DNA from 4 places in the Mesorhizobium sp. B2-4-18 genome. Region 4 is predicted to be linked to each of the others. Evidence: predicted binding sites of a transcription regulator. Region 4 holds the regulator's gene; each other region holds the start of a gene.
The links. The regulator LexA, encoded in region 4, represses DNA repair genes until DNA is damaged. The targets are predictions, from matches to a motif close to TGTTCNNNNTGTGTTCNG.
Positions count from the first base shown of each region.

Region 1 (7,814 bases), on a different contig from region 4:
GCTGGCACGACAGGCAGAACGCAAGGCGATCCTTGCGGCTCGTGAGATCCGCGAGGCCGAGAAGGCCAAGCTGAAACAGGAAAAGCTGGCACGCGAGGCGATTGAGAAAGCCGAGCGTGAGGCAGCAGCCGAAGCTGCGCGCATTGCCGCCGAAGAGGCAGCGCAAGCGGATGCCAAGCTTCGGGAAGCTGAAGAGAACGAGCGTATCGCTCGTTTGCTTGCCGATGAAGCAGAGCGCAAGGCAAAGCGCGACGCACGCTATGCGGCACGCAAGCAGCGCACCGGCAGGACACCGCCCGGCTTTACGGGTCGCTAACAGCGCACTCGCCTCGATGGATGATGAATGAGGGACGCGCCAAGGCGCGGCCCTTTTTCGCGTGTCGGTGTTGCCCACGGGGAGCCTCCCTGCATCCAGGGACGTCGATTCATGATGTCAGCTCGGTCGATAGCGCCAGTCGGTGGACAGGCCGTTCAGGCCGCGAATTTCAGCCCCATGATACCGCAGACAATCAACGCGATGCAGCCGAGCCTGATCGCCGTCGCGGGCTCGCCCAGCAGCCAGACGCCGAGCAGCGCCGTGCCGACGGTGCCGATACCGGTCCACACCGCATAGGCTGTGCCGACAGGCAGGGTCTTCAGCGCCAGGCCAAGCAAGGTCAAACTGACGATCATCGACGCGACCGTGAGCACGGTCGGAACAAGCCTGGTGAAGCCGTCGGTGTATTTGAGCCCGATCGCCCAGCCGATTTCGAACAGGCCGGCGAAGAACAGAAGAATCCATGGCATCGGAACGCTCCATCCAGAACATCCGGCCGAAAGGTCTTCGGATGCTCAATCAAACAATGGGCGGGCCGTCCCAACCGGATTTCGGGAAATGCGAGGTCGTCCCCGCATCGTCGATATAGGGTGTCTGAACGCCCAATCAACAATTCGCCGGCGGCATGTCGGACGCCGCCGGTGAAATCCATGCACGCTCTGCGATATCTACTTTTCCTTGATCCTCGTCGCCTTGACCGGCGGCGCCTTCAGGGCCGGAGCGGCTACAGGCTTCTTGGCGTCTTTCTTTGGTTTGCGGGCTTCCTTGCCTGCCTTCATCGCACCTTTAGCCATGATTCGTTCCTCCAGTTGCGGGAAACGGAGTGAAACAAGACAAACGCCAGACTGCAAGAGGCGAGTGCCTGCTGCCAGCGCCGGCAGGCCGCTTTCAACCGGTTTCTAATTTGCTCGTAAACCCCGGCAGTCCATGCCATGCTTGTCTTCGCACTGCAGCATCGACCCGTGCACCGCCGGGTGATCGTCAGGCAGGCCCGTCAGGACGACAATGCGGATCCATATCGGCTGCGAGATGAGCTTCGACTTTCCGCAGGAAACGCCGCTCATCTCAATGCTCAATGTCCACTATTCCCGCGCCTCCGATCTTGAGCGCCCGGATTTCCTGACCTCCAACCCGCCAGTGCCGATTGAGAGTTATCGCGACAGTTTCGGCAACTGGTGCAACCGGCTCGTCGCCCCGCCCGGGCGTTTCACTTTCGGTACGGATGCGGTGATCCGCGACTCCGGCACGTTCGAGATGGGCGAGTTGATGGCGTGGCAGCATGAGGTGCGAGACCTGCCGGCTGAAACGCTGCTGTTCCTGCTGCCCAGCCGGTTTTGCGAAAGCGACCTCTTGGCAAGCGAGGCATGGCGGCTGTTCGGCCATATGCCATCAGGCATCCCGCGCGTGCAGGCGGTGTGCGATTTCGTCCACAACCACATCGTCTTCGACTACGGCAACGCACGGGTGACGCGCACCGCCGCGGAAGCCTGGCGCGAACGGAGCGGCGTGTGCCGCGATTTCGCGCATCTTGCCGTCACGTTTTGCCGGGCACTCAATATCCCGACGCGCTACTGCACAGGCTACATCAGCGACATCGGCATGCCGAAGCCTTGGGCGAGCATGGATTTCTGCGCCTGGATGGAGGTTTATCTCGGCGGCCGCTGGCACGCTTTCGATCCGCGCAACAACGCGCCACGCATCGGCCGCATCCTGATCGCCTCCGGCCGCGACGCGGCGGATGTGCCGCTAACCCATATCTTCGGGCCAGGGTTGCTTGCGGGCTTCAAAGTGTGGACCGACGAGATCCAGGAATAGCTGGCCTTCCCGCCAGCAGGTTTCGAACACATTGAACGACCCGACGATTGGCGCGTTGTGATGGCTGTGCAACTCCGCGGCAGAGCCGCTACACTGCCTCGAAGGGGATAGAACCTGCATGGCTGGACACGGCGGCTCCAGAACGGTTATCTACGCGGCGCTCGCCGGCAATCTCGCCATAGCGTTGACCAAATTCGCCGCCGCCTTTTTCACCGGCAGTTCGGCCATGCTGTCGGAAGGCGTGCATTCGCTGGTCGATACAGGCAATGGCGGCCTGCTGCTCTACGGCATGCACCGGGCGGCACGCCCCGCGGACAGCTCGCACCCGCTCGGCCATGGCCGTGAACTCTATTTCTGGAGCTTCATCGTCGCCCTTCTGGTTTTCGCGCTGGGCGCCGGCGTGTCGTTCTACGAGGGCATCATCCACATCATGGCGCCGGAGCCGGTCGCCAACGCTAGGGTGAACTACATCGTTCTCGGCCTGTCCTTCCTGTTCGAAGGCAGCTCCTGGCTGGTGGCGCTGAAGGAATTCCGCAAGCAGAAGGGCAAGCAGGGCTGGCTGCAAGCCGTGCAATCGAGCAAGGATCCGAGCGTCTATACCGTGCTGTTTGAAGACAGTGCCGCCCTTCTCGGCCTGGCCGTCGCCTTTGCCGGCATATTGGCGGCGGAGATTTTCGAGATGCCCGAACTCGACGGCGCCGCCTCGATCGGCATCTCGCTCATCCTCGGCACGACGGCAATCTTCCTGGCGCGTGAAAGCAAGGGCCTGCTCATCGGCGAGCCGGCCTCACCCGAGGTGCAGAGGAAGGTGCTGGCGATCGTCCAGCAGGATCCGGCGGTGCAGCGGGCGAACGGCGTGCTGACGGTGCATATGGGTCCGGAAGAAATCGTCGCCGGCCTGAGCATCGAATTCGAGGACCATTTGTCGGCGCCGGAGATCGAGGCCTGTGTCGAGCGCATCGAGGCGCGGTTGAAGAAGGAGATGCCTGAGATCACGCGGCTGTTCGTCAAGCCGCAGACGTCAGGCACCTGGGAAAAGCGGCGCAAGCTGATCGAATCCGCGTCCGGATAGATTCGAGTACGAACTTTGCGACACCGCGGTCCACTTTTCGGGATTCTGGCCTCTGGACCAGCGCCCTGCCGTTGCCTCGGGTCTCCGTGCCGCTAAAATCAGCCGATCGAAGTTGGAGGAATGACAATGAAGATCGACGGCGGCTGCCATTGTGGCGCCATCACCTATGAGGCGGAGGTCGACCCGGAGAAGACCTCGATCTGCCATTGTACCGATTGCCAGCAACTGACCGGTACGGCATTTCGCGTTACCGTTCCTGCGACGGAGGATCACTACCGGATCACCAGCGGCGAACCGAAGATCTACATCAAGACCGTGGCGAGCGGCGCCAAGCGAACGCAGGCTTTTTGTGCCGACTGCGGCTCGCATCTCTATGCGACATCGGTCGGCGACGGTCCGAAGGTCTATGGGATCAGGGTCGGGACCTCGCGGCAGCGCCAGAACCTGGTCCCGAGACACCAGAAATGGCATCGGTCGGCGCTGCACTGGCTTCCGGAATTCGAGGGTATGACGACAGTCGAAGAGCAGTAGCGTTCAGTCGTCGCCTTCGACGACCCTCAATCTCAGCTGCCCGGTCTTTGAATCGGCAGCGCGCGGTGCGGCCTCCACCTTGGCAGGGGCGCCGCCGCGCGGGGCGTCGGGCTCGCCTTCTCCGAATTCCAGCGCCTCGATCTTCTGGCCACGCTTGGTCACTTTCGAGGTCGAGACGAGTATGTCTTCGATGTCCTTGGCCGACTGGCCGAAATGGCCCTGCAATTTGCGCACCCGCTCGTCGACACGCTGGACGTCTTCCATCAGCCTGATGACTTCGCCTTGGATCAGATGCGCCTGCTCGCGCATGCGCGCATCCTTGAGGATCGCCTGGATGACCTGGATCGACAGCATCAAGAGCGAAGGCGAGACGATGATGACGCGGGCACGGTGCGCCTTCTGGACAACCGCTTCGAAATTCTCGTGGATTTCGGCGAACACCGATTCCGACGGCACGAACATGAAGGCGGTGTCCTGGGTTTCGCCCTGCAGCAGGTATTTTTCCGAAATGTCGCGGACATGGACCTCGATATCGCGGCGGAAGGCCTGGGCCGCGACCTTCTGCAGGTCGGCGTTATCGGCGGCGCGGATGGCATTCCACGCTTCCAGGGGAAATTTGGCATCGATGGCAAGCGACGGCGCGCCGTTCGGCATTTTCACCAGGCAGTCCGGCCGGCTGCCGTTCGACAGCGTCGCCTGGAATTCGTAGGCGCCGTGCGGCAGGCCGTCGGCGACGATCGCCTCCATGCGCGACTGGCCGAAGGCGCCGCGCGTCTGCTTGTTGGAGAGGATCGCCTGCAGCTGCACGACCTGGCCGGCCAGCGACTGGATGTTGCCTTGCGCGGTGTCGATGACCGCCAGCCGCTCCTGCAGTTTCGCGAGGCTCTCATGCGTGGACTTGGTCTGCTCGGTCATGGTCTGGCCGATGCGGCCGGTCATGGCGTCGAGCCGCTGGCCGATCGACTGCGTCAATTCGGCTTGGCGGGCGCCGAACACTTCGGCGATGGCGCCCATGCGGCCCTGCATCTCGGCCTGGGATTGCAGAATGCCGGCCATCCGCGCCTCGGCGTCGCGGGCATGGTCGGCGGCTTCCGCTGCGGCGACCGCGCGCGCCTTGGCCGAGCGCCACAGCGCGATGACGAGCGCCACGAACAAGCCGAGAAACAGCAATGTGGCGACGGCCAAGACGTGGCCGAGCGTGATAGTCGAGGCGCCGAGCCGTGCGGCGGGCTCCGAAAGGATGGTGCTCAGATCATTCATGTGGACAGCATAGCCGATTCGGCGGTCTGGCACAGATCAAAACGTGAACGAGGCGCAGGCGCACCGGTTGACGCCTTTCTATTGAGGTCTTAGGTGAAACGCCATGCCGATCAAGCCGCTCATCATTCTTCCCGATCCCATCCTGCGCCAGGTCTCCAAGCCGGTGGAGCGCGTCGACGCGCCGGTGCGCAAACTTGCCGACGATATGCTGGCGACCATGTATGACGCACCCGGCATCGGGTTGGCGGCAATCCAGGTCGGCGAGCCCCTGCGCATGCTGGTGATCGATCTCGCCAAGGAAGACGAAGCCCCGGCGCCACATGTCTTCATCAATCCGGAAATTCTCGAAAGCGCCGACGCGCGGTCCGTCTACGAGGAAGGCTGTCTGTCGATCCCTGATTACTATGCCGAGGTCGAGCGCCCGGCTTCGGTGAGGGTCAAATATCTGGACCGTGACGGCAAGCTGCAGGAGATCGAGGCCGAGGGGCTGATGGCAACCTGTCTGCAGCACGAGATCGACCACCTCAACGGCGTGCTGTTCATCGACCACATCTCGAAGCTGAAGCGCGACATGGTGGTGAAGAAGTTCAAGAAGCTCGCCAGGGACAAGGCGCCAGGCAAGCTGGTGGGATAGGGCAATGCCCCTTCGCGTCATCTTCATGGGCACGCCGGAGTTTTCGGTGCCGACGCTGCGCGCCATCGCCGAGGCTGGCCACGAGATTTCAGCCGTCTACACGCAGCCGCCGCGCGCCGCCGGCCGGCGCGGGCTGGAACTGACGCCGTCACCGGTGCAGCGCGAGGCCGGGCGGCTTGGCATCGAGGCGCGAACGCCGGCATCGTTGAAAAGCGAGGCCGAGCAGGCCGCTTTTGCCGACCTGGGCGCCGATATCGCCGTGGTCGTCGCTTATGGATTGCTGTTGCCCAAGGCAGTTCTGGAGGCACCCCGGCTTGGCTGCGTCAACGGCCATGCGTCGCTTTTGCCGCGCTGGCGCGGCGCCGCGCCCATCCAGCGCGCCATCATGGCTGGAGACACCGAGACCGGCATGATGGTGATGCGCATGGAGGCGGGGCTGGATACCGGCCCGGTGGGACTGGTTGAAAAATGCGCCATCGGCCCCGATATGACAGCCGGCGATCTGCACGATCGGTTGATGAGTGTCGGCGCTGCCCTGATGGTGGAAGCGTTGGCGCGGCTGGAACAGAACACCCTGGCATTTACCGCGCAGGCGGCCGAAGGGGTGACTTACGCCAGGAAAATCGATAAATCCGAGACGCGCGTGGAGTGGACACGGCCCGCGGCCGAGGTTCACAACCACATTCGTGGCCTGTCGCCGTTTCCCGGCGCCTGGTCCGAGATTGAAATTGGCGGCCGTATGGAACGGCTGAAACTGCTTCGCTCGACGCTATCCGAAGGCGTGTCGCCTTCGGAAGATTTGGGCGAGTCGGGAGGAATTCTCGATGACCGGCTGACAGTCGCCTGCGGAAAAGGCGCGGTCAGGCTGGTCGAAGTTCAACGTGCGGGCGGAAAGCCCGCCGCCGCGTCGGAATTCCTGCGCGGAGCCAAGATCGAAAAAGGACTGAAATTCTCATGAGCATGATGTCGATACGCGCGGCGACGCCGCGGGACCGCGAGGCCATCCGCCTCGTCGAGGAACACGCTTTCGGCCAGCAGACGGAGGCCGGACTGGTCGACGCGTTGGTGACCGGCGGTGACGCCGTCGTCGAACTGGTGGCGGAAGAGGACGGCCAGGCCGTCGGCCATATCCTGTTCTCACGGCTGTTCGTGCAGAGCGGCGGCAAGAGTTTTGCCGCCGTGGCGCTTGCGCCGCTGGCGGTGGAGCCTTCCTTCCATCGCAGCGGCATCGGCGGCGCGTTGATCCGCGAGGCCCATATTCGGCTCAAGGACGCCGGCGAGACACTGGCCGTCGTGCTGGGCGATCCGGCCTATTACGGCCGTTTCGGCTATAGCCACGCCCGCGCAGAAAAGTTCGAAAGCGAAAACCAGGGCGAGGCGCTGCAGGCGCTGGCCTGGGGCGAAGCTCCCGAATCCGGCAGGCTGGTCTACGCCTCCGCCTTCACCGCTCTCGCCGCCTAGGCGGGGGCGTATAGCCGACCGGCATGCCGCGTTTTCGCCTCGATATCGAATATGACGGCAGCCTGTTTGCCGGCTGGCAGCATCAGGCCGACCAGCCTTCGGTGCAGCAGGCGATCGAGCAGGCGATCGAGAAATTCTGCGGCGAGGCGGTCCGGCTGCGCGCCGCCGGCCGCACCGATGCCGGCGTGCACGCGACCGCGCAGGTGGCGCATGTCGACCTTGCCAGGGCGTGGCCCGACGACAAGGTGCGCGATGCCGTCAATGCACACCTGCAGGCGGCCGGCGCGCGCATCGTCATCCTGAAGGCCACGATCGTCCCGGACGATTTCGATGCCCGTTTCTCCGCCATTGGCCGGCACTATCTCTACCGCATCCTCAACCGGCGGGCGCCCTCGGCGCTGGAAAAGGGTAAGGTGTGGTGGGTGCCGAAGCGGCTCGATGCCGCCGCCATGCACGAGGCGGCGAAGCTCCTGCTCGGCCGGCACGACTTCACCACCTTCCGCTCGACGCAGTGCCAGGCTAACAGCCCGATCAGGACATTGGAGCGGCTCGATGTGAGCCGGGCGGGCGATGATCTGATCGAGGTGAGGGCATCGGCACGATCCTTCCTGCACAACCAGGTGCGCTCGATGGTCGGCTCGCTGAAGCGGGTCGGCGACGGCGGCTGGACATCGGGCGACCTCAAGGCGGCGCTCGAGGCGCGAAACCGCGCCGCCTGCGGCCAG
Region 1 is NZ_VFUW01000011.1:99,387-107,200, reverse strand. It holds gene FJ527_RS24095 (DUF6481 family protein) at 1-316, shown strand, start outside; gene sugE (quaternary ammonium compound efflux SMR transporter SugE) at 472-786, opposite strand; gene FJ527_RS29870 (hypothetical protein) at 985-1,110, opposite strand; gene FJ527_RS24080 (transglutaminase family protein) at 1,322-2,131, shown strand; gene FJ527_RS24075 (cation diffusion facilitator family transporter) at 2,250-3,203, shown strand; gene FJ527_RS24070 (GFA family protein) at 3,330-3,734, shown strand; gene FJ527_RS24065 (DNA recombination protein RmuC) at 3,738-4,994, opposite strand; gene def (peptide deformylase) at 5,098-5,628, shown strand; gene fmt (methionyl-tRNA formyltransferase) at 5,633-6,586, shown strand; gene FJ527_RS24050 (N-acetyltransferase) at 6,583-7,089, shown strand; gene truA (tRNA pseudouridine(38-40) synthase TruA) at 7,113-7,814, shown strand, end outside.
Region 1: a site for LexA is predicted at 5,027-5,044, ahead of FJ527_RS24065 (DNA recombination protein RmuC). Genes of this name have one in related genera too.

Region 2 (7,814 bases), on a different contig from region 4:
TAGCGGAAGGTGCCACTGGTGACCGCCGCGACGCAAAAATCCCGATGGACTTCCTCGAACGGCCGATCGCCGGCGCTGGCCGTGCAGATCACATCCGCCACGTGCCAGCCAGGTCCGGATGCAAGGGTGTTCGCGGTCGCCGTCATGGCTGAAATATAGCAATTTTTCCCAAGCCCAAAACCCCGCCGGCACCTATTCCTCGCGGTCTCCTGACAAGAAGAGGCCGCAGCCATGCCCGACCAATCCACATTTGCCGAAGCCTTGCACAGTCCCGGACCGATCGAAGGGCTTGCCGAAAAACTGAACCTTTACGGCCGCTTCGTCGGTGCCTGGACGTTTGACGCCGCGCGCCATCTCGAGGACGGCACGGTGCTGACCGGACGCGGCGAGGTGCACTTCGGCTGGGCGCTGGAAGGCCGCGCCATCCAGGACGTCTGGATCCTGCCCGCGCGTGACGCCGGCCCCTCGCCATCGCTTGGCAAATGGACCTTTTACGGCACGACGCTGCGGGTCTATGACCCCGGAATCGATGCCTGGCACATCTTCTGGAGCGACCCGCGCAACCAGTATTTCAGCCGTCAGCTCGGCCGCGCCGAAGGCGACGCGATCGTGCAGGTCGGCGCCGACGGCACTGGTTCCTCGGTACGCTGGAGCTTTTCGCGCATCACCGGGAATTCCTTCCGATGGCTCGGCGAGCGCTCGCATGACGGCGCGGACTGGCACCTCGAAGTCCAGTTCCTGGCGCGTCGTCAATCTGAAAGATGACCCCACAACCCTTAGTAACAATGGAGAAAACCATGTTCGATCATATCTCGATCGGCGTTCGCGACGTCACTGCCTCCAAACGTTTCTACGATGCCGCGTTGAGGCCGCTCGGCTTCACTTGCGTCAGCCAATCGCCGGGTTCGCTCGGCTATGGTGTCCAGACCGTCGCGCCCCAGGCTGTCGCGCTGTGGGTCAACGAGGCGGCGCGCCCGGTGCCGGCGGACGAAAGATCTGGCCTGCATTTCTGCTTCGCCGCGCCGACACGGGATAGCGTCGGTGCCTTTCATGCCGGCGCGTTGCGCGAAGGCGGCAGCGACAATGGCGCACCGGGCCTGCGCGCCGACTATGGCGAGAACTATTACGCGGCCTTCGTGGTCGATCCGGACGGCTATCGCCTGGAGGCCTATTGCGGCGCTGCCGCCTAACCTGCGGTTCTGACTGTTCCCACCGACCGGGCTTTGCTCTACCAATGTGGGTACGGGCTTGGCCCGGCGGGAGGGTCAGCGATGCCGAGTTTCGACAGCCTGTTCAATGCCTTCGTCACCATTCTCGTGACCATCGATCCGCCTGGGCTGGCGCCTCTGTTCCTCGCCGTGACGCGCGGCATGAACCGCGAGGAGCGCAGCCAGGTTTCCGTGCGCGCCTCGGTCATCGGTTTTCTGGTAATGGCGCTGTTTGCGGTGGCCGGCGCGTCGATCCTGTCGGTGTTCGGCATCACCCTGCCGGCGTTCCGTGTCGCCGGCGGGTTCCTGCTGTTCTTCATCGCCTTCGAAATGGTGTTCGAGCGCCGGCAGGACCGCAAGGAAAAGATCGGCGACGTCGCCATCACCAAGGACATGATCCACAACATCGCCGCCTTCCCCTTGGCGATTCCGCTGATCGCCGGCCCCGGCGCGATTTCAGCGACGGTGCTGCTCTCAGGCTCGTTTCAGGGTTTTGCGGCGCAGGCGGCCCTGGTCGGCATCATTCTTGTCTGCCTCGTCATAACCTATCTGGTATTCGTGCTGTCGGAACGCATCGACCGCATCCTCGGCCAGACCGGCCGCTCGATCCTGACCCGCCTGCTCGGGGTTATCCTGGCGGCACTGGCCGTGCAGTTCGTGGCAGATGGCATCAAGGCGTTGATGGCCTCGTAGGCCGCTTATTTTGCGGTCGTATCGATGACTTCAAAGTCGTGGGTAATCGTCGCTGTCTTGGCCATCATGGCGGAGGCCGAGCAGTATTTTTCGATCGAAAGGTCGATTGCCCGCTTGACCTTGTCGCTGGACAGCGCCCGGCCCTTGATGATGAAATGCATATGGATGCGGGTGAACACTTTGGGATCGGTTTCGGAGCGGTCGGAATCGAGCTCGACCACGCAATCCTCGACGGCCTCGCGCCCCTTTTCGAGGATATGGACGACATCATAGGCCGAGCAGCCGCCGGTGCCGATCAGCACCAGTTCCATCGGGCTCGGTCCCGGCGTCTTGCCTTCCGGGCCTGACGCCGTGCCCAGCACGACCTTGTGGCCGCTGCTGGACTCGCCGACGAAGGTGCGCTCCTCGACCCATTTTACCCGTGCCTTCATCGCCAGTCCTCTTACGTCTCTGATCGCGCCAACGTCAGCTCAAAACCACCATGCAAAACCCCGAAAGTCCATGCGGACCCTCGGGGCATATCAAGTAAAGGCATTCGCTATTTGGTGCGGCTTTCGATCAGAACGGAATTTCGTCGTCCAGTTCGCGCGACGAACCACCGCCACCGCCGCCCCTGGGAGCGTTGCCGCCACCGCGGTTGAACCCTTCGTTCGGGCTCGACTGGCCGAAATCGGAACCACGGCTGCTGCCGCCACCGCTGTAGCCGCCAACCTGACCGCCCTCACCCTGGCCACGCGCGTCGAGCATCTGCAACTCGCCGCGGAATTTCTGCAGCACGACTTCGGTCGTGTATTTGTCGGCACCGGTCTGGTCCTGCCATTTGCGCGTCTGCAGCTGGCCCTCGACATAAACCTTCATGCCCTTCTTCAGATACTGCTCCGCCACCTTGGCGATGCCCTCATTGAAGATGACGACGTTATGCCACTCGGTCTTTTCCTTGCGCTCGCCGGAATTCTTGTCGCGCCAGCTTTCCGACGTCGCGATGCGAATGTTGACGACCGGCTCGCCCGAGTTCAGGCGGCGGATTTCAGGGTCAGCGCCGAGATTGCCGACCAGAATGACCTTGTTGACGCTACCCGCCATGATATTTCTCCGCGCTATCCGAAACAAATTTTTGTCGCAGCACCTTACAGGCTACGCACGTCAGCCGCTTGCCAAGGCTGGCTTTTCCCACAAGGTTTTTGTTCCCTTTTCGTTCCTATATGCACTGCGGCCAATTGTCAAGGAATGGCAGCAATGCCGGAACGCCGCATATGGGTCTCAAAACAGCGCTTGCCAAATCGATAAGTATCGACTTATGCTTTTGTCATGATCGAAGCAGAGATTTTCCGCGCCTTGGCCGACCCGACACGCCGCGCCGTCTTTGAGCGTCTCGCCACAAGCGAGATGAGCGTATCGGAATTGCGCAGCGGCCTGACGGTGTCGCAACCGGCGGTGTCGCAGCATCTGGCGGTGCTGCGGGGCGCCGGCCTCGTGGTCGAGCGGCGGGCCGGCCGCAACGCCTATTATCGTGTGGATCCGCAGGGGCTTGCCCCGCTGCTCTCATGGATCGAACGCTACCGTACCTTCTGGCCGGAGCGCATCGAAAGGCTGAAGACGGTTTTGAAGGACATGGATCAATGAACAGCCAAAGCGAAGTCTCTCCCGATGCGATTGAGTTCGAATACGATCTTGCCGAGCCGCCGGAAAAGGTTTGGCGGGCGCTGACCGTGCCGGAACTGCTCGCCGCCTGGATGATGCCCAACGACATCAGGCCGCAGACCGGCAGCCGCTTTGCCTTCGCCGGTCAAGACGCGGCGATCGAATGCGAGATTCTCGATGCCGAGCCCGAACGCCTGCTGCGCTATTCCTGGCGCGAGCGGTCGGACGATGCCGCGCACCCACTCGACAGCACCGTCACCTTCACACTCGCCCGAACCGTTTCCGGCGGCACGCATCTGCGCATCGTCCATGACGGCTTTGCTCGCAAGGCGATGCCGGCCGTGGCCATGGCGGGGGCAGGCTGCCGGCTTTCGCTGCACGGGACCGGCACGCCTATAGCCGCGAACACCCCACGCCTTCTGCTGCTGCACGCGGCTTGAACACGGAAAATTGGAGACAGAAAAATGGGCGGTGTTGCCAGTCTTGTGCCGATGGTAATCGAGCAATCGAGCCGCGGCGAACGCGCGTTCGACATTTTTTCGCGGCTGCTGCGCGAGCGCATCGTCTTCGTCAACGGGGAGATTAACGATGACGTCTCGGCGCTGGTCTGCGCGCAGCTTTTGTCGCTGGAGTCGGACAATCCCGAGAAGGAGATCTCGCTCTACATCAACTCGCCCGGCGGCATGGTGACCAGCGGCTTCGCCATCTACGACACGATGCAGTATATCAGCTGCCCGGTGTCGACCGTATGCATGGGCTTTGCAGCGTCGATGGGATCGTTCCTGCTGATGGCGGGCACCGCCGGGCGCCGCATCGCACTACCCAACGCCACCATCCTGCTACATCAGCCGCTGGGCGGCTTCCAGGGCCAGGCTTCCGACATCCAGCGGCACGCCGAACGCATCGGCCAGACCAAACGCCACATGACCGAACTCTACGCCCAGCATTGCGGCCGCAGCTATGACGACGTCGAGCGCACGCTCGACCGCGACCATTTCATGACCGCCCGCGAGGCCCAGGCCTGGGGCATCGTCGACCATGTGTTCGACACCCGCAAAAAGGCTGCGTAGGACCAGAGTGAGGTCAAATCCTGCTGCTTGTCGAAGATTTGACGATCCCGCTCTGGCTCCGGTGGCGGCAGGCCCCTATAACAAGGGGATGACCGACACTCATCGATCAAGAACATCGCACCGTGTCACGGCCGCCATGGTGCTTGCCATCGTCGGCCTTGTGTCCAGGTCGGCACTTGCCGACGAGGCCTCGTCGTCGGTTCGGAAAGGCGCCCTGCCCGGCGTAACCGGCGACTATCGCATCGCAAAGCCCGCCCCGGTGCCCGAACCCGACGACGCGTTCCCCAGCAGCGGCAACGGGCAGTTCAAGATCGGCAATACCAATGTCAGGATTTCCGGCAGCATCACCGTCGATGTTGGAGTTGGCGGGATCAAGCCACCCAGATAGGCAAAGATCGGGCCTTCCAACTGGAGCCCGCCAAAAGAACAGCCCCGCCGTGCCTTGGGCAAACGGACGGGGCTTTTCTGGATCTCAAATCCATTTTTGCCGGGAGTGTACTGCCGGCGTTTGATTTCGGATGCTTCGCGGCATTCAGCCGACGATCCGACTAGCAGTCTCTGATTTTCAGGGATACGGCAGGTCACGGTTTGTCGGGTGGCGCAAACGCCTGCCCTTGGCACTTATGCCTGCCGCGGCTCCAGTAACAACTGAAGCCCTGGGGGACTATCCGGTGGCGTCATGCTCCGCTCCTCTTGTCCGTTGCGACATTGTCGTCGTGAAGCGCAAATCGCAAATGCCTGCGGCGTCTCGCAGGCCGCCTTGGGGCGGCGAGGCCATCGATAGACGGCCGGCTTCGCTGACTTCGCAAGACTGCTCCCGTGAGTTGGCCGCGTCAACCATCAATAGCCGGTTACGGAAAAATGTGATCGCCGGGAGCTTACGTTCGGGTCAGCTTCCGCACAGCTTTGTCAGGAGCGTGTTCGGCCTTTGTTCTTTCCGCTTGCCCCCTCGCGCGAAAGGCGGTTAAACGACTTCTGTCGAGAATTGTGGCGTCTCTCGACGTGGCGGCAAAAATAACTACATAGGGAATGGCCGGGGAAACCCGCCGATCCCACAAATTCCAGATCTGAGGCGGCGACCTGACATGGCCGACCATAAATATCTTTCCATTCGCGGGGCGCGCGAACACAATCTGAAGAATGTCGATCTCGACCTGCCGCGTGACAGCCTGATCGTCATGACCGGCCTGTCGGGCTCCGGCAAATCGTCGCTTGCTTTCGACACCATCTATGCAGAAGGCCAGCGCCGCTATGTCGAGAGCCTCTCGGCCTATGCCCGGCAATTCCTCGAAATGATGCAGAAGCCGGACGTCGACCAGATCGACGGCCTGTCGCCGGCCATCTCGATCGAGCAGAAGACCACGTCGAAAAACCCGCGTTCGACGGTCGGTACCGTCACCGAGATCTACGACTATATGCGCCTTCTGTTTGCCCGCGTCGGCGTGCCCTATTCGCCGGCCACCGGCCTGCCGATCGAGAGCCAGACGGTCAGCCAGATGGTCGACCGGGTGCTGGCCGTCGAGGAAGGCACGCGCCTGTTCCTGCTGGCGCCCATCGTGCGCGGCCGCAAGGGCGAATATCGCAAGGAACTGCTGGAGTTGCAGAAGAAGGGCTTTCAGCGCGTCAAGGTCGACGGCGTCTTCTATGAAATCGCCGATGTGCCGGCGCTGGACAAGAAATACAAGCACGACATCGACGTCGTCGTCGACCGCATCGTCGTTCGCGGCGACCTTGCCACAAGGCTTGCCGACTCCATCGAGACGGCGCTGAAGCTGGCCGAGGGGCTGGCAGTGGCCGAGTTCGCCGACAGGCCGCTCGATGCCAGCCAGACTGGCGAGGATTCGGTCAACAAGTCGAAGAACGAGACGCATGAGCGCATCCTGTTCTCGGAAAAGTTCGCCTGCCCGGTTTCCGGCTTCACCATTCCGGAAATCGAGCCCAGGCTGTTCTCCTTCAACAACCCGTTTGGCGCCTGCCCGACCTGCGACGGTCTCGGCAGCCAGCGCGCCATCGACCCCAACCTCGTGGTGCCGGACGAGAACGTGTCGCTGCGCGACGGCGCCGTCAGCCCATGGGCGAAATCGACCTCGCCCTATTACTCGCAGACGCTCGAGGCATTGGGCAAGGCGTACGACTTCAAGCTCGGCGACAAGTTCAAGGATCTTTCAGCGCAAGCCCAGGAAGCGATCCTGCGCGGCACCGGCGAGCGCGAGATCACCTTCCAGTATGATGACGGCCTGCGCTCCTACAAGACGACCAAGACCTTCGAAGGCGTCATCCCCAATCTCGAGCGCCGCTGGAAGGAGACCGAATCCGCCTGGATGCGCGAGGAGATCGAGCGTTTCATGTCGGCAACGCCCTGCCCGGTCTGCAAGGGCTACCGGCTGAAGCCGGAGGCGCTGGCGGTGAAGATCGCCGGCAAGCACATTGGCGAAGTGACGGAACAGTCGATCCGCAACGCCGACAAATGGTTCACCGACCTGCCGGCGCAGCTCAACGACAAGCAGAACGAGATCGCTGTCCGCGTCCTGAAGGAAATCCGCGAGCGTCTGCGCTTCCTCAACGATGTCGGGCTCGACTATCTCACCTTGTCGCGCAATTCCGGCACGCTGTCGGGTGGCGAAAGCCAGCGCATCCGGCTGGCCTCGCAGATCGGCTCAGGCCTGACCGGCGTGCTCTACGTGCTGGACGAGCCGTCGATCGGCCTGCACCAGCGCGACAATACCCGCCTGCTCGACACGCTCAAGCACCTGCGCGACATCGGCAACACCGTGATCGTCGTCGAGCATGACGAGGACGCCATCCTGCATGCCGACTATGTCGTCGATATGGGTCCGGCCGCCGGCATCCATGGCGGCGAGATCATCGCCCAGGGCACGCCGCAGCAGGTGATGGCCAACCCGAATTCGATCACCGGCAAATATCTGTCGGGCGCGCTCGAAGTGGCAACGCCCGGCGTGCGTCGCGAGGCGAAGAAAAACCGGCGGCTGAAGATCGTCGGCGCGCGCGGCAACAATCTGAAGAACGTCACCGCCGAAATCCCGCTCGGCACTTTCACCGCCGTCACCGGCGTGTCGGGCGGCGGCAAGTCGACCTTCCTGATCGAGACGCTGTTCAAGGCGGCCTCGCGCCGCATCATGGGCTCGCGCGAGCATCCGGCCGAGCATGACCGCATCGAGGGATTGGAGTTCCTCGACAAGGT
Region 2 is NZ_VFUW01000002.1:27,225-35,038, forward strand. It holds gene FJ527_RS03685 (AraC family transcriptional regulator) at 1-146, opposite strand, end outside; gene FJ527_RS03690 (hypothetical protein) at 232-765, shown strand; gene FJ527_RS03695 (VOC family protein) at 798-1,190, shown strand; gene FJ527_RS03700 (MarC family protein) at 1,272-1,901, shown strand; gene FJ527_RS03705 (OsmC family protein) at 1,907-2,332, opposite strand; gene FJ527_RS03710 (single-stranded DNA-binding protein) at 2,460-2,984, opposite strand; gene FJ527_RS03715 (metalloregulator ArsR/SmtB family transcription factor) at 3,210-3,524, shown strand; gene FJ527_RS03720 (SRPBCC domain-containing protein) at 3,521-3,982, shown strand; gene FJ527_RS03725 (ATP-dependent Clp protease proteolytic subunit) at 4,007-4,612, shown strand; gene FJ527_RS03730 (hypothetical protein) at 4,701-5,000, shown strand; gene uvrA (excinuclease ABC subunit UvrA) at 5,698-7,814, shown strand, end outside.
Region 2: a site for LexA is predicted at 5,531-5,548, ahead of uvrA (excinuclease ABC subunit UvrA). Genes of this name have one in related genera too.

Region 3 (7,814 bases), on a different contig from region 4:
GTGGCGGCTTCCTGTCGTCGCTGCAGGGCGCGCTTGGCGGCGTTCTCGGCGAAAAGGCCGGCGCGCTGGTCAACGGCCTCGCGGCGCTCAAGGCCTCCGGCCTCGACTTGGCGCAGATCCAGAAGGCTGGCGAGACGCTTGTCCAGCAGGCCGAGGCGGCCGCGGGCCCCGATCTGACCAACCAAGTGCTTGGCTCGGTGCCGAGCCTAAAGAGCCATCTGGGGCTCGGCTGATCGTCGGCTCGCCCGACCCGGTAACCCCGCCTGCCTACTTCGGCAGCGCGTAGGCCATCACATAATCGCCCGGCTTGGTGCCCACCGAGCCGTGGCCGCCGGCGACGATGACCACGAACTGGCGTCCGTCCGCGACGGTGTAGGTCATCGGCGTCGATTGCCCTCCGGCCGGCAGCCGCGCCTGCCAGAGCTGCTTGCCTGACGTCAGCTCGTAGGCGCGCAGATAGTCGTCGACCGCGGCACCCAGGAAGGCGACACCGCCGGCGGTGATCATCGGCCCGCCAATGCCGGGCACCCCGACTTTGAACGGCAACGGCAGCGGCGTCATGTCGTAGACGGTGCCGTTGCGGTGCTTGTAGGCAATCGTGCCGGTGCGAAGATCGACGCCCGCGACATAGCCCCAGGGCGGCGCCTGGCACGGAATGCCGAGTGGCGACAGGAACGGTCCCATCACCACCGCATAGGGCGCTCCGTCATTGCGGTTCAGCCCCTGCTCGCTGCCCTTGGTGTCGCCTGGGGGCGGCACGTCGGCGCGCGGCACCAGCCGCGACGTGAAGGCAAGATAGGTTGGCATCCCGAACATCACTTGCCGCACCGGATCGACCGCCACGCCACCCCAGTTGAACGTGCCGAAATTGCCGGGATAAACCAGCGATCCCTGCAGCGAAGGCGGCGTGTAGCGGCCTTCATAGCGCAATTTGTGAAGCGCGATGCGGCACGCCAGCTGGTCGAACATGGTGATGCCCCACATATCGTGCTCGGTCAGCGGCGGCGGGTTGAAGGAAAGATCGGACGCGGGCTGCGTCGGCGATGTGTGGTCGCCCTCGATGGCGCCGCCGGGCGCCGGCACTTCCTTGACCGCAATCACCGGCTCGCCGGTGCGCCGGTCGAGCACATAGAGGTCCCCTTGCTTGGTCGGCCCGACCAGCGCGGGCACCACGGAGCCGTCGGCCTTGGTGATGTCGATCAGGCTCGGCTGCGCCGGCACGTCCATGTCCCAGAGGTCATGGTGCACGGTCTGGCGCACCCATTTCAACTGCCCGGTGTTGAGGTCCAGCGCGGTGATCGAGGAGGAGAATTTCTCCACATTGGCACTGCGGCCCATGCCGAGCTGGTCCGGCGTCTGGTTGCCGAGCGGCACGTAGAGCAGGCCGAGCTTCTCGTCGGCGCTCGGCGTCGACCACATGTTGGGCGAGTTGGCGGTGTAGGTCTGGCCGGCCGGCAGCGGCGTCGTCTGGTCCGGATTGCCGGAATCCCAGTTCCACAGCAATTTGCCGCTGCTCGCATCATAGGCGCGGATGACGCCGGACGGCTCCTGCGTCGAATAATTGTCATTGACCGCCCCGCCGACGATGATCTTGCCGCCGGCAATCAGCGGCGCCGAGGTCGAGTAGTAATAGCCCGACTTCGGATACGGCATGCCCGTCAACAGATTGAGCGTGCCGCCCTCGGCGAAGGCCGGGCAAACCTGCCCGTTGGCGGCGTCGAGCGCGATCAGCCGCGCATCCGAGGTCGGCAGGTAGACGCGCGCCGCGCAGGGCTGGCCGGCGGCGCCCGCCGCATCGGCATAATAGGAAACGCCCCGGCAGGTCTGGTGCTGGCGGTCCTTGTCGAGCTTAATCTTGGGATCGTAGCGCCACTTCTCCTTGCCGGTCGCCGCATTGACGGCGATGGCGAAGTTGTGCGGCGTGCAGATATAGAGCGTGTCGCCCACCTTGAGCGGTGTCACCTGATAGGTGGTCTCGCCGACATCGTCGGGGCCCTTGACGTCGCCGGTGCGATAGGTCCAGGCCGGCTTCAGGTTGGCGACGTTTTCCGGCGTGATCTGGTCGAGCGGCGAATAGCGCTGGCCGAACTGCGTGCGCCCGTAATAGTGCCATTCGCCCGCCGGCACATCGCCGCCGAGATTGGCGTTGGGGATCACCTTGTCGGTGTCCAGCGCGCCGCCGATGTCCTTCGGGTCCGTGGTCATCGAATAGCCGGCCACCGCCAGCGATGCCAGCACGGCAAGGATCAAAGGGGCTCGCCCGTCCGGACCGGCAAGGCCGCGCCGCGCCCACGGCGTCAGCAGCCACAACGCCACCAGCACGATGATGCCGCCGCGGGGACCGAGTTCCCACCAGTCGAAGCCGGTTTCCCAGACCGCCCAGGCCAGCGTGCCGAGCACGATCGCCGCGTAGAGCCAGAGCGCCGTGGAACGGCGCCGGTAGAGCAGCCAGGCGGCGACCAGGAAGGCGAGACCGACGATGATGTAGTACCAACTGCCTCCCAGCGAAGCCAACCAGATGCCGCCGGCGCCAAGCGCCAGGCCTATGAGGAAGAGAATGAGGGAGGTGATGGTGACAGCCAAGATGATACTCCTTCGACTGTTGCGCGCATGGGGCGGGCTAGGGCAACCCGGCATTGCGTGTTGCCCGTGCAACTTTCTCCCGACGGCGGCGCCTGTCAAGCGTAGGTCGCGGACCCGCGGGCAGCAACCTCGTTCCGCCGGGGATTGTTCCACAACGGCGGTTCCCATATCGGTGAAGCCGCCGTATCGGGCACTTTGCCGGAACAAAACGTAGACAGTTCTGGTCTTTCCCTCCCGAATCACTACATTCGGGGGAGATGTCCGGCTTTTCCGAAGACATGCCCTTTTTCGACGAACCCGATGCGCGGCCCACGGCCCCGTCGGGCATTGCCGCGCGCGCCATGGCTGCCCGCGGCGGCCAAAACAATGCGCCCGACTATCTCAGGGGCTTGAATCCCGAGCAGCGGCTGGCGGTGGAGACCACCGAAGGCCCTGTTCTGGTGCTGGCCGGCGCCGGCACCGGCAAGACCCGCGTGCTGACCACCCGCATCGCCCACATCCTTGCCACCGGCAGGGCCTTCCCCTCGCAGATCCTGGCCGTCACTTTCACCAACAAGGCCGCGCGCGAGATGAAGCAGCGCATCGGCATCCTGATCGGCGAAGGCAATGTCGAGGGCATGCCGTGGCTCGGCACCTTCCACTCGATCGGCGTGAAGCTGCTGCGCCGCCACGCCGAGCTTGCCGGCCTGAGGTCCGACTTCACCATCCTCGACACCGACGACGTCGTGCGCTTGATCAAGCAGCTGATCCAGGCCGAGGGCCTGGACGACAAACGCTGGCCCGCGAAACAGTTCGCCCAGATGATCGACGGCTGGAAGAACAAGGGCCAGGGTCCGGCCGATATCGCCGAGGGCGATGCGCGCAGCTTCGCCAACGGCAAAGGCCGCGAGCTCTACAAGGCCTATCAGGAGCGGCTGCAGACGCTGAACGCCTGCGATTTCGGCGATTTGCTCTGCCACCCGATCCGCATCCTCCGCGCCAATCCCGATGTGCTGAAGGACTATCACCGGCGGTTCAAATACATCCTCGTCGACGAGTACCAGGACACCAACACCGCCCAATACATGTGGCTGCGGCTTCTGGCGCAGAGGCCGAGCGGACCACAACCAGCGCGAAGTGGTTCTCCGGGTGGGCGCGTTCCAAGTTTTTCCGGTGTTTCGGATAGAACGGAAGCGGCTAGCTATAGACCCGCAACTCCAGAGGACGAATCAACAGTTTCGGCCGAAGGCCGCAAGCCCGACCGGGCGTCCGAGCCGTTGCGAGGCCCCCGCGGAGGGCCCGCGCCGGCAGGCGCGGAACAGCCCGTGAGCGAAAACAAAGTCAATATCTGCTGCGTCGGCGATGACGACCAGTCGATCTATGGCTGGCGCGGCGCCGAGGTCGACAACATCCTGCGCTTCGACAAGGATTTTCCGGGCGCAACCATCATCCGGCTGGAGCGCAACTACCGCTCGACCGCGCACATACTGGGCGCCGCCTCCCATCTCATCGCCTACAATGAGGGCCGTTTCGGCAAAACGCTGTTCACCGACCGCAACGATCCGGAGGACGGCAAGGTCAACGTCCACGCCGCCTGGGATTCGGAGGAGGAGGCCCGCGCCATCGGCGAGACCATCGAGGCCTACCAGCGCCAGAAGCATAATTTGAACGACATGGCGATCCTGGTCCGCGCGTCCTTCCAGATGCGCGCCTTCGAGGACCGCTTCATCACGCTCGGCCTTAACTATCGCGTCATCGGCGGTCCGCGTTTTTACGAGCGCATGGAAATCCGCGACGCGCTGGCCTTCTTCCGCGTCGTCGCCAACAGCACCGACGACCTCGCCTTCGAGCGCATCGTCAATGTGCCCAAGCGCGGCTTGGGCGAAGCGACCATCCGCCAGATCCACGACACCGCGCGCGCCTTGCGCATCCCGATGCTGGAGGCGGCGGGTACACTGGCGGAAAGCGACGAGCTGAAGCCGAAACCGCGCGCCGCGCTGCGCGAGGTCGCGGCCAATTTCGAACGCTGGCAAAAGGCGCTGGAAACCACGCCGCACACCGAACTCGCCGAGACCATTCTCGAGGAGAGCGGCTACACCGACATGTGGAAGAACGACCGCTCGGCGGAAGCCCCCGGGCGGCTTGAGAACCTGAAGGAACTGATCCGTTCGATGGAGGAGTACGAATCACTGCGCTCCTTCCTCGAACATGTCGCGCTGGTCATGGATGCCGAGCAGAATGCCGGGCTCGATGCCGTCTCCATCATGACGCTGCATTCGGCCAAGGGCCTCGAATTCGAGACCGTCTTCCTGCCCGGTTGGGAGGAAGGCCTCTTTCCCCATCAGCGCGCGCTCGACGAAGGCGGCCGCTCGGGGCTCGAGGAAGAGCGGCGTCTCGCCTATGTCGGGCTGACGCGGGCCAAGAAGAACCTGCATATCTGGTTCGTCTCCAACCGCCTCATCCACGGGCTCTGGCAATCGACCATCCCGTCGCGCTTCCTCGAGGAACTGCCGGAAGCCCATGTCGAGGTCGCCGAAGCCGGCAACTCCTATGGCGGCTACGGCAATCCCTATGGCGGCGGCTCGTTCGCATCCGGCCGTGGCGGCGGCCAGGGGGCGGGAAGACAGAACCCCTATGGCGCCTCGCGCTTCGACAATATCGGCGGCAATTCGGGCGGCGGGGAAAAATCCGGCGCCTTCTCCAACACCTATTCGACGCCGGGCTGGCAGCGTGCGCAGGCCAACCGCACCGAGGCGACCGACCGCAACTGGGGCACGCGCTCGGGCCATCAGGTCGAACGCATCGGCTATGGTGAAACAGACTCTGGCTACGGCGCCGGCCGTACCAGCGTCAAGGGCCGCACCATCGATGGCGAGCTGGTCGCCAAATCCGTCTCCGACACGCCGTCCGCCTTCAGCGTCGGCGACCGCGTCTTCCACCAGAAATTCGGCAACGGCAACATTTCAGCCATCGAGGGCAACAAGCTGACCATCGACTTCGACAAGGCCGGCCAGAAGCGCGTGCTGGACGGGTTTGTGCTGCCAGTGTGAGGCTGCCAGCCTCGAAGGCTGACGTCCCGCCTCAATCCACCTTCTTCTCGCCCCGCTCCCCGGCCTTCACGATATCGCCCGTCGTAAACAGGATTTCCTTCAGTTCCACGCGCCAGTCCGTCTTCTGGCGCAGCAGGAATTCGAGGTCCATGCCGAAATGCTTGAACTCCTCGCTCTGCGCGTTCTTCATGATCGCCTTGGCCTGCGGGTTCTTCTCGACCGACATGCGCTGTTCGTACCAGCTGATCGCTTCCGCCTCCTCGATCAGCGAGGTGATCATGCGGGCAAAGGTCCGCACTTCCTGCGACAATTCTTCCGGCGGTTCGTGGTACTGGTCGAAACCCATGTCGTCCTCCCTCAACGGCTCACGGATGGAGCCAGGCATTGGCCCGCATCCATGAATGCGCGGGACGCGCCGCGGGTTCCGGGATCACGGCCACAATTCGGGATGATGGATCCGCGAACTATCTCACGACACTGGCGCAGCGCCGCCCTCTTCCGTGCGCCGCGCGATGAACGCGTCGAGCACGCCTGACGTGGCGGCCGCCGCGGCCGGCGGCTCAAAATCGGCAAGGGTGCGCTTCCAGATGCCGGTGGCGCGTTCGGTGGCGGTCTTCGAGCCGCTTTGCGTCCAGTTGCCGAAATTCGACCAGTCGGCCACCAGCGGCTCGTAGAAGGCGGTGCGGTAGCGCGCCATGGTGTGGCCGGCCGAGAAGAAGTGGCCGCCCGGCTGCACTTCGGCGATCGCCTCGAAGCCTATTGCGTCGTCGTCGCCGGGGGTCGCCGCACAAAGTTCCGCGAGCGTCTGCAGCGCCTCGATGTCGGTGACCAGCTTTTCCAGGGAAACGCTCAAGCCCCCTTCCAGCCAGCCGGCCGCGTGGATGCAGACGGTGGCGCCCGACAGCACCGAGCCCCATAGCGCGAACTGCGTCTCGTGCGCGGCCTGCGCGTCCGAAATGTTGGCCGCGCTGCCGCCGCCCGAGCGCCAGGGCAGACCGGTGAAGCGCGCCAATTGGCCTGCGCCCAGCGTGGCTTTGACGTGCTCCGGCGTGCCGAAGGCCGGTGCGCCCGATTTCATGTCGACATTGGAGGAGAAGGAACCGTAGACCACCGGCGCGCCCGGCCGCACGATCTGCGCCAGCGTCAGCCCGGCCAGCGCTTCGGCATGCTGCAAGGTCAGCGCGCCGGCCACGGTGATCGGCGCCATCGCACCGGCCAGGCAGAACGGCGTGATGATCAGGACCTGGCCCGCCTTGGCGAAATCGATGATGCCTTGCGCCATCGGAATGTCGAGCTGGCGCGGCGAGTTGGTGTTGATGACGGTGTAGCAATGCGCGCCCGAGCGGAACTCGTCCTCGGACAGCCCGCGCGCCAGCCTGATCATCTCGAAACTGTCATCGACCTGCGGCGTGCCGCGCGCGAACACGAACGGAAATTTGTCCGACAGGGTCAGCTGCGCCCGGTTGACGGCATAGTGGCGGAAACGATTGTCGATGTCCTGCGGTTCGATGCATGGCCCCAGCATGTGCAAGACGTCGAAATGCTGCACCAGCTTGATCAACTCCTCGAAGGCGACCAGCGTTCCGGGCCGCCGGCCGCGCTCGAGATCAGTGACGTTGGGCGCGCCGGAGCCCGCCAGGAACGTCATCGAGCCCAGTTCAAGCGACAGGTCGCGATTGCGCGCTCCGGCATAAGCGTGGATCGATCGCGGCGCCGAGGCTAAGGCTGCCGCCACCATGTCGCGGCCGATGCGCACCATGTCGGTGTCGGGGTCGACCAGGGCGCCGGCGCGGGCGAGCATCTCGCGCGCCTCGGGCAACAGCACCTTGATGCCCAATTCTTCCAGCACGCGCAGCGCCGTGTCGTGGATCGACGCCACCTGGTCGTCGGAAAAGATCGGCTGCGGCAGGAATGGATTCTTCAGCGACCGGTAATTGGGCTTGCGGCTCGATTCGCTGCCTGCCTCGCCCATGCGTCCGCGCCGGCGTTCGCGCCTGGTATCCCGTGCAGCGTCATCGACCATCAGAAACTCCTCCTCATTGCCGCATCGCCCTGCCCTGGGGACCGTAGGGCCGAGGCCGCGATGACCCGCGCCGTCCGTGCGACGCCGACAATGTGCACGCAAAGCGCCATCCCCTCCCCGGCGAAACCGTCGTCCACCAACGCCAGCGCGACGCTCTTGCCGATCGTGGTAGCCAAATC
Region 3 is NZ_VFUW01000002.1:554,745-562,558, forward strand. It holds gene FJ527_RS06255 (hypothetical protein) at 1-233, shown strand, start outside; gene FJ527_RS06260 (glucose/quinate/shikimate family membrane-bound PQQ-dependent dehydrogenase) at 268-2,583, opposite strand; gene FJ527_RS06265 (UvrD-helicase domain-containing protein) at 2,841-5,612, shown strand; gene FJ527_RS06270 (hypothetical protein) at 5,644-5,958, opposite strand; gene FJ527_RS06275 (trimethylamine methyltransferase family protein) at 6,082-7,635, opposite strand.
Region 3: a site for LexA is predicted at 2,783-2,800, ahead of FJ527_RS06265 (UvrD-helicase domain-containing protein). Genes of this name have one in related genera too.

Region 4 (7,814 bases):
GCACATGTGCAGGAAGTTTGCCGCGAAACCGAGATCGTTCTTCGGATAAATAAAGGGCTGGCCGATGTGGTACTTGTAGGCCATGGCCGCGATCGTCGGCATTTTGGCGATCAGGCGCATGGAGGCAACCATGCGCTGGTACGGGTCGGAGATGTCGGTCGAGTCATGATAGAAGGCCGACAGCGCGCCAACCACGCCGCACATCACCGCCATCGGGTGCGCGTCGCGGCGGAAGCCGGTGAAAAAGCGCGACATCTGCTCGTGCACCATTGTGTGGCGCGTTACGCGGTAGTCGAAATCGTCCTTCTGCGCCTTGGTCGGCAATTCGCCGTAGAGCAGGAGGTAGCAGACTTCGAGGAAGTCGCCATGTTCGGCCAGCTGGTCGATCGGATAGCCCCGATGCAGGAGGATGCCGGCGTCGCCATCGATGAAGGTGATTTCCGACTCGCAGCTTGCCGTCGAGGTAAAGCCGGGGTCATAGGTGAAGGCGCCGGTGGTGCTGTAGAGCGAGGCGATGTCGATGACGTCAGGTCCGACCGAGCCGCTTCGCACCTTGAATTCGTGAGTCTTGCCGGCGAATTCCAGCGTTGCCGTGGCCTCTTGGCCGCCCACATCCAGTTTTTTCGCAGCTTCGGTCATTGCAAACTCCTTCTTGTTTCCTCATGCCGGCAAAGGCAAATTCCGCAGAGCGACACGTCGAAATCACCGCAATTCGCGTATTCGCCACCGCATTCTAGGAGGTGCGTGCCAGATTGGGCCAAGGCCTAATGTTGCACTGCGAAACCCGCCTTTCAATGCCAATCTTCTTGGGCCAGTTTGCTCCTAATCGATTTGATCCGCTACGCGCGCCAGGCTTTCCTCACGCCCCAGAACGGCAAGCACGTCGAATACGCCCGGTGACGTGCTCTTGCCGGTCAACGCAGCCCGCAACGGCTGGGCCACGGCGCCAAGCTTGTGCCCGCCAGCCAGCGCAAAGTCGCGGATCGCGGCCTCGGCCGTGGCCGCCGTCCAGTCGCCTGACAGCGACTTCAAAGCTTCGTGAGCGCCACGCAGGATCTTGCGCGCGTCGTCATTGAGCAGGAGTGCCGCCTTGTCGTCGATCGGCAGCGGCCGAGCGGCAAACAGGAAGCCGGCACCGTCGACAAGCTCGACCAGCGTCTTGGCGCGCTCCTTCAGGCCCGGAAGTGCTGCCAGCAGCTGTGCCTTGTTCTTCTCGTCGAGGCGCGCCGCCATCGCCGGGCCACCCTCCAGATAGGGCAAGGTGGCGATGAAGATATCGAACAGCTCGGTGTCGGCCATACGTCGCATATGCGCGCCGTTGATCGCTTCCAGCTTGGCGAAATCGAAGCGCGCCGCGCCCTTGTTGACGTCGCCAATGTCGAACCATGAGACCATGTCCTCGATCGACATGATCTCGTCGTCGCCATGGCTCCAGCCGAGCCGCGCAAGGTAATTGAGCAGCGCCTCCGGCAGATAGCCCATGGCGCGATAGGCTTCGACGCCGAGCGCGCCATGGCGCTTCGACAGCTTGGCGCCGTCGGCGCCGTGGATCAGCGGGATATGCGACATCGACGGCACGTCCCAGCCCATGGCGTTGTAGATCACGGTCTGGCGGGCGGCGTTGGTCAGGTGATCGTCGCCACGGATGATGTGGGTGACGCCCATGTCGTGATCGTCGACGACGACGGCATGCATGTAGGTCGGGTTGCCGTCCGAACGCAGGATGATGAAGTCGTCGAGATCCTTGTTGGGGAAGCGCACGTCTCCCTGGACCCGGTCCTGCACCACCGTCTCGCCCTCGGTCGGTGCCTTGATGCGGATGGCGCCCTTGACGCCGGACGGCGCCTCCGACGGGTCGCGGTCACGCCAATGGCCGTTATAGCGTGGCGGCAGGCCCTTGGCGCGTGCAGCCTCGCGCATTGCCTCGAGCTCGGCTGAAGTCTCGTAGCTGTAATAGGCCTTGCCCAGGCGCACCAACTCCTCGGCCACCTCGCGATGGCGCGGCGCGCGCTCGAATTGGGAGACTGCGTCACCGTCCCACGAAAGGCCGAGCCAGGTCAGGCCATCGAGAATGGCCGATGTGGCCGCATCGGTCGAACGCTCGCGATCGGTGTCCTCGATGCGCAGCAGCATCGTGCCGCCGGTATGCTTTGCATAGAGCCAGTTGAAGAGCGCCGTGCGCGCGCCGCCGATGTGCAGATAGCCGGTCGGCGAGGGGGCAAAACGGGTGATGACCTTGTCGGGCATGGAACTCTCGGAAAACGTCTGAAGCTGGGTGCGGAGCGTGCGGACTTTCGCGCGTTGCGCGTTCATGTAGCATAGGGCGTCGAGGGTGCAAGGGGCAGACCCGATGACTGGACGAGGCCGGGGCTCGGATCGGGGCGAGGATGCCGCTATCGGCGTCAGCGAGCGATCCCTGTTTGCGGCGCCTGCGACGATCCCACTGCCATCTCCGCTCGTGGCTGCGCCCGAAACCAGGTCGCTGCAGGCAGGTGGGCAGGCGCCGGCGCCGGCTCCTGCCGCGGGCAGGATCGCGCGCGTGCGCCGGCAAGTCGGCCTGGTATCCTTGCCTCGCCTGCGCCATGGCGTGGCCCGGGCGACGGAGCTCGAACTCGACCGGGGCATCGCGTTCCTGCTGGTGCCGGTCTGTCTGGCCGTTGGGGCGATCGCCTATTTCTCGCTGGCATCCGAGCCCGACTTTGCAAAACCCGTCGCGGTCGTGGTGCTGATGGCGGTCTGTGCCTTCGTCTCGCGCTCCTGGTCGAAAACCCATCTGTGTTTCATGGCAGTGCTGTTGTGCGCGCTGGGCCTGCTCGCGGCGAAGGTCGAAACATGGCGAGCCGGAACCCGGATGCTGGGTTCGGAAATCTCCACCCAACTGACCGGCCGCGTGGTCTCGCTCGAAGAGATGGAGAGCGGCCGCATCCGGCTGACCATGGACGTGATTTCGACCGCCCGGCCGAAACTGCGCTATGCACCGGAAAGGGTCCGGCTTTCCGCACGCAAGATACCACCGGGAATGACCGCCGGCTCGCTCATCACAGGCTACGCCAAACTGTTGCCGCCGACCGGCCCGGTGCGGCCGGACAGCTACGACTTCTCTTTCGACAGCTATTTCGCCGGCATCGGCGGCAGCGGCTTCTTTCTCGGCAATCCGACGGTTGTTTCCGCCGACGACGGTGAGATGCCGCTATCGGCTCGCTTTTTTTCAGGCATCGAAAATGCCCGCGAAGCCATCGCCGACCACATCAGGGGCAGCGTCGGCGGCGCTGAAGGCGAGATCGCGGCGGCGCTGATCGTCGGCGTGCGCGCCGGCATACCCGATGAAATCAATGAAGCGATGCGGCGTACCGGCATCTATCACATCATCTCTATTTCGGGACTGCATATGGCGCTTGTGGCCGGCACCATCATGGGTCTGCTGCGTGGTGCCTTCGCGCTGTTTCCAGACTTTTCCGCGCGCCGGCCGGTGAAGAAATACGCGGCCGCCGCCGCACTGTTCTCGATCGCGGCCTATCTCATCATTTCCGGTGTCGTCGTTGCCGCCGAACGCAGCTTCATCATGCTGGCGGTGATGCTGATTGCCGTCTTCTTCGATCGCGCTGCCCTGACCATGCGCAATCTGGCGATCTCGGCGATCGCCGTCATCCTGGTCTCGCCTCACGAGGTCGTCGGCCCGAGCTTTCAGATGTCGTTCGCCGCGACCGCGGCCCTGGTTGGCGCTTATGCCGGCTGGGCCGATCACCATGCGGGAAAGACGCGGCCACCGCCGCCAAAGCGATCCCTGGCGGGGTTCCTGACGCGAAAATTCCTGCTGGCGACAGGAGGATTGGCCATGACGTCCATTATCGCCGGCAGCGCCACGGCACTGTTTGCCATCTGGCATTTCCAGCGGGTATCGCCGCTCAGCCTGTTCGCCAATCTGGCCGTGATGCCTATCGTGTCGGTCGTGATGTTCCTGGCCGTCGCCAGCGCGCTGTTGATGCCATTCGGATTGGATTGGCCGGCTCTCTACCTCATGGGCAAGGGCCTGACAGCAATGATCGCCGTGTCGGCGTGGATATCGGAGCGCTCTCCGGTCGATGGAGTCGGGCTGATTTCGCAGCAATCCGTGCTGCTGGTCACCGTCGCGCTGGCAATCGCGACGATGGCGACGACATGGCTGCGGCTCGCGGCGCTGCCATTCGCGCTTGCCGGCCTGTTGACTGTGTCGCACACACGCGCGCCCGATGTGCTGATCTCGGAAGATGCGCGGCTGGTCGCGCTGCCGATCGGCAATGGCGAACTGGCCGTCAACCGGGAACGTCCGAACGAATTCGCAACCGACAACTGGAAGCGCGCCCTGATCTCCGAAACAATCGTCAAACCGGAAATGTTCGACACGACAGACAGGCAATTCGATGTTGCCAGTCCCACCGACCTGCCGCCGGGATCGCCCTTCTACTGCCGCGAAGGCCTGTGCCTTGCCAGGCACCCTTCCGGCGCGATCATTGCCTATGTCGAGGACCGCAAGACCACCTGGAAAGCCTGCGCTTTCGCCGACCTGATCATCGTCAATGACGCAACCGCCTATGACGCCTGCCACAATCCACTGGTTCTCGTCGTCACCAAACGGCAGCTCGCCCGCAAGGGAAGCGCTGCCGTCTTCTTCAATCCCCAGTCGGCCACGACCCGGGCCGCGATCGCATTTGCCGTCGACGGACCATACCGGCCCTGGCACGAACAGCGAAAATTCTCACGCGAGGCGAGGGGGCTGCCGCCGTACAAAAAACCCGACAAGCCCGATAACAAGCCGGTTCAGTAGCGCCTGATCAACCCGACCAGCTTGCCTTGTACCTTGACCCTGTCCGGCCCGAAAATGCGCGTTTCGTAGGCTGGATTGGCGGCCTCGAGCGCGATCGAAGCGCCTTTGCGGCGGAACCGCTTCAGTGTCGCTTCCTCTTCGTCGACCAGTGCCACGATAATTTCGCCCGGGCTTGCCGTGTCGGCATTGCGGATAATGACCGTGTCTCCATCGAAGATACCAGCCTCGATCATCGAGTCGCCCTTGACCTCCAACGCATAGTGCTCGCCGCCCATGATCATGTCCGGCGGCACCGAGATCGAATGCGTCTGATGCTGGATGGCATCGATCGGCACACCGGCGGCGATACGGCCCATGACCGGGATGGACACGGCTGAAACCGCGTCGTCGTCGTTGCCGGCCGCGGGCAGGCGCGAAGGCGCAGCGGCCGGCCTGATCTGGCGTCCGAGACTGCCTTGGCCAAGGCTGCCTTGGATGACGCTTGGCGAGAACTTCTTTGCCGCATTGAGGCCCGGCGCGATCGAGTCCGGCAGCCGCAGCACTTCCAGCGCGCGCGCCCGATTGGGTAGCCGGCGAATGAAGCCGCGCTCCTCCAGGGCCGTGATCAGGCGATGGATCCCCGACTTGGAGGCAAGATCGAGTGCTTCCTTCATCTCGTCGAAGGAAGGCGGTATCCCGCTTTCCTTGAGCCGTTCGTGGATGAACATCAGCAGTTCATGTTGCTTGCGTGTCAGCATGGCGGCCCCCAAGACATTGAACGAAAGGTTGAACCAGAATCGAAAAAACAAACCCAGAACAAACACTATCTGTTCCAGTTGTGTTCTGCAACCGTTTAAAGTTTAATGAATTTGTTAAGGGGTCTGAAGTTTTTTGCCCGCGACGGCGGGCAGCAACCAGCCCTTTCCGCCATCGGCAGGCGCATTGAAATCGTTTTGGTTAATGGCCTGTGGCCCATCCGCCGACGAGGCTTTGGCATCAGTTAGTTGGAAGGTTTCTCCTCGGGGGGACGTATAATTCGCGGAGCCATTATTCGCGGAACGAAACGAAACCAAAATGCCAACGATTGGTAGCTTCGGGCGGCCATGGATCCGGGCGTTCGGCGCACTCCGGCCAGCGCGTTCGAATAGGGGTCGCGGAAGCGCTGAAGTTATCCCGAACCCGCCTTCAAGCTGCCGGCGCGAGCGGCGTATCTGGTGGCGCCGCTGTCTTCGCTGTGGACATAGACGTGCAGTGTGTAGCCGATATGCGCCGTCATCAGCGCCTTGGCCCGCTCGATGTCACGGTCGAGCGCCGCTTCCATGATCGCGGTATGGTGTTCGATCGCAATCGCTTCGCGCAGCGCTTCGATTGCCTCTTCATAGCCATCCTTGAGGCCGGCCGCGGCCCGCAGTGTCGGCGCCAGACCAAGAAAGCGATGATGCCGGCGCAGCTGATCCGAGATCGTCGAGCGGAACCGCAACAGCCAGTCGCATGTGGCGGCGCTCAGCAGCGCCGCATGGAAAGCCTCGTGGTTCTCGTCCCATCTGTCGACGGCCGCGTCCGAGGGATCGTCGACCGCCGTCTTGCAACGCGAGAGCCGGTAGTGGGCGGTGACCACGGCATCCTCCCACTCCCTGCCGCCTTTTTCCATCGATTCGAGGAACAGGGGTATCTCGACCACCATCCTGGCGCGTGCCAGATCCTCCAGCTCGGCCCGCGACACCGGAGCCACGGCAAAACCACGATTGCTGATCGCGGTGACCAGGCGTTCGGCCTCGAGCCGCGACAGGGCTTCGCGCAACGGTGTCCAGCCGACGCCATAGGTGCCGCGCAGCGCACTCAGTTTGAGCGGGGCGCCGGGCATGAGGCGCGTGGTCAGGATGTCGCGCCGCAACAGCTGATAGGCGGCTTCCGTTTTTGTGGAACTCGTTTCATTCAGCATGGTGATCAATCCGTCGTCTGGCGAAAAGTATATATGATAGTGCGTCACAGCAACAATTATATATAATGTTTGACACAGACCAGCGGACTCACCATGATCGCCGTAGTAGCCGCGTTTCCAAGCGGCCCTGATCAAATCTGGGAGGAAATGATGTTGAAGTCGAAATCCGCTTGGTTGTCGGGCTTGGCCCTGGCAGGCGCATTGATGGTCAGTGCCGGCAGTGCCGCGGCCGATCAGATCCGTATCGGCATTGCCAATTTCGGCGAGCATCCGCAATTGAACGCCGCCATAGCCGGCTTCAAGAAGGCGCTGACGGATAACGGCTTCGTCGAGGGCAAGGACGTCGTCTACACGGAGAGCCACACCAATTTCGATGCGTCGCTGGTGCCGCAGATGATCGCCAAGCTGCAGGCCGAGCAGCCCAAGCTGATCTACACCATCACCACGCCGGTCTCACAGATCGCCAAGAAAGCGCTCGCCGGTTCCGGCATTCCGATCGTTTTTGCCGCGGTCACCGATCCGGTGGCGGCCAAGCTGGTGCCGTCATGGGACGCCGGAGACGAAGGCATGACCGGCGCCAGCGATCTGCAGGACGTCGCCGCGGTGATGGCCTTCACCAAGAAGCTGCTGCCGAACGCCAAGCGCTTCGGCGTGCCTTATAATCCCGGTGAGGCCAATGACGTTGCCTTGGTCGAAAAGATCAAGGCGGCGGCACCGGCCGCGGGCTTCGAGGTGGTGGAGGTCGGCATAGACAACGTCAATGACATCCAGCAACGCATCGCTTCGCTCGCCGGCAAGGCCGACGTGGTCTACGGCCCGGCCTCGAACCTGATCCAGCCGGCGATCGCCGCTGTCTCCGCGGCCGCCCGCCAGGCCGGTATCCCGGTCGTCAACTCCGATGACAGTGCGGTCCGTAACGGTACCGTGCCGGCGAGCTTCGCGGTCAATTACACGCAGGTCGGCGTCAACGCCGGCAACATCGCCGCCGAGATCCTCAAGGGCAAGGATCCCAAGACGATCGCGCCGTCGCGCCCGGCCTACAAGGACCACATGGCAACGATCTCGCGCAAGGCGATGGCCGCGTTCGGC
Region 4 is NZ_VFUW01000017.1:34,323-42,136, reverse strand. It holds gene gltA (citrate synthase) at 1-639, opposite strand, end outside; gene gltX (glutamate--tRNA ligase) at 823-2,247, opposite strand; gene FJ527_RS28005 (ComEC/Rec2 family competence protein) at 2,351-4,804, shown strand; gene lexA (transcriptional repressor LexA) at 4,798-5,541, opposite strand; gene FJ527_RS27995 (GntR family transcriptional regulator) at 5,952-6,725, opposite strand; gene FJ527_RS27990 (ABC transporter substrate-binding protein) at 6,876-7,814, shown strand, end outside.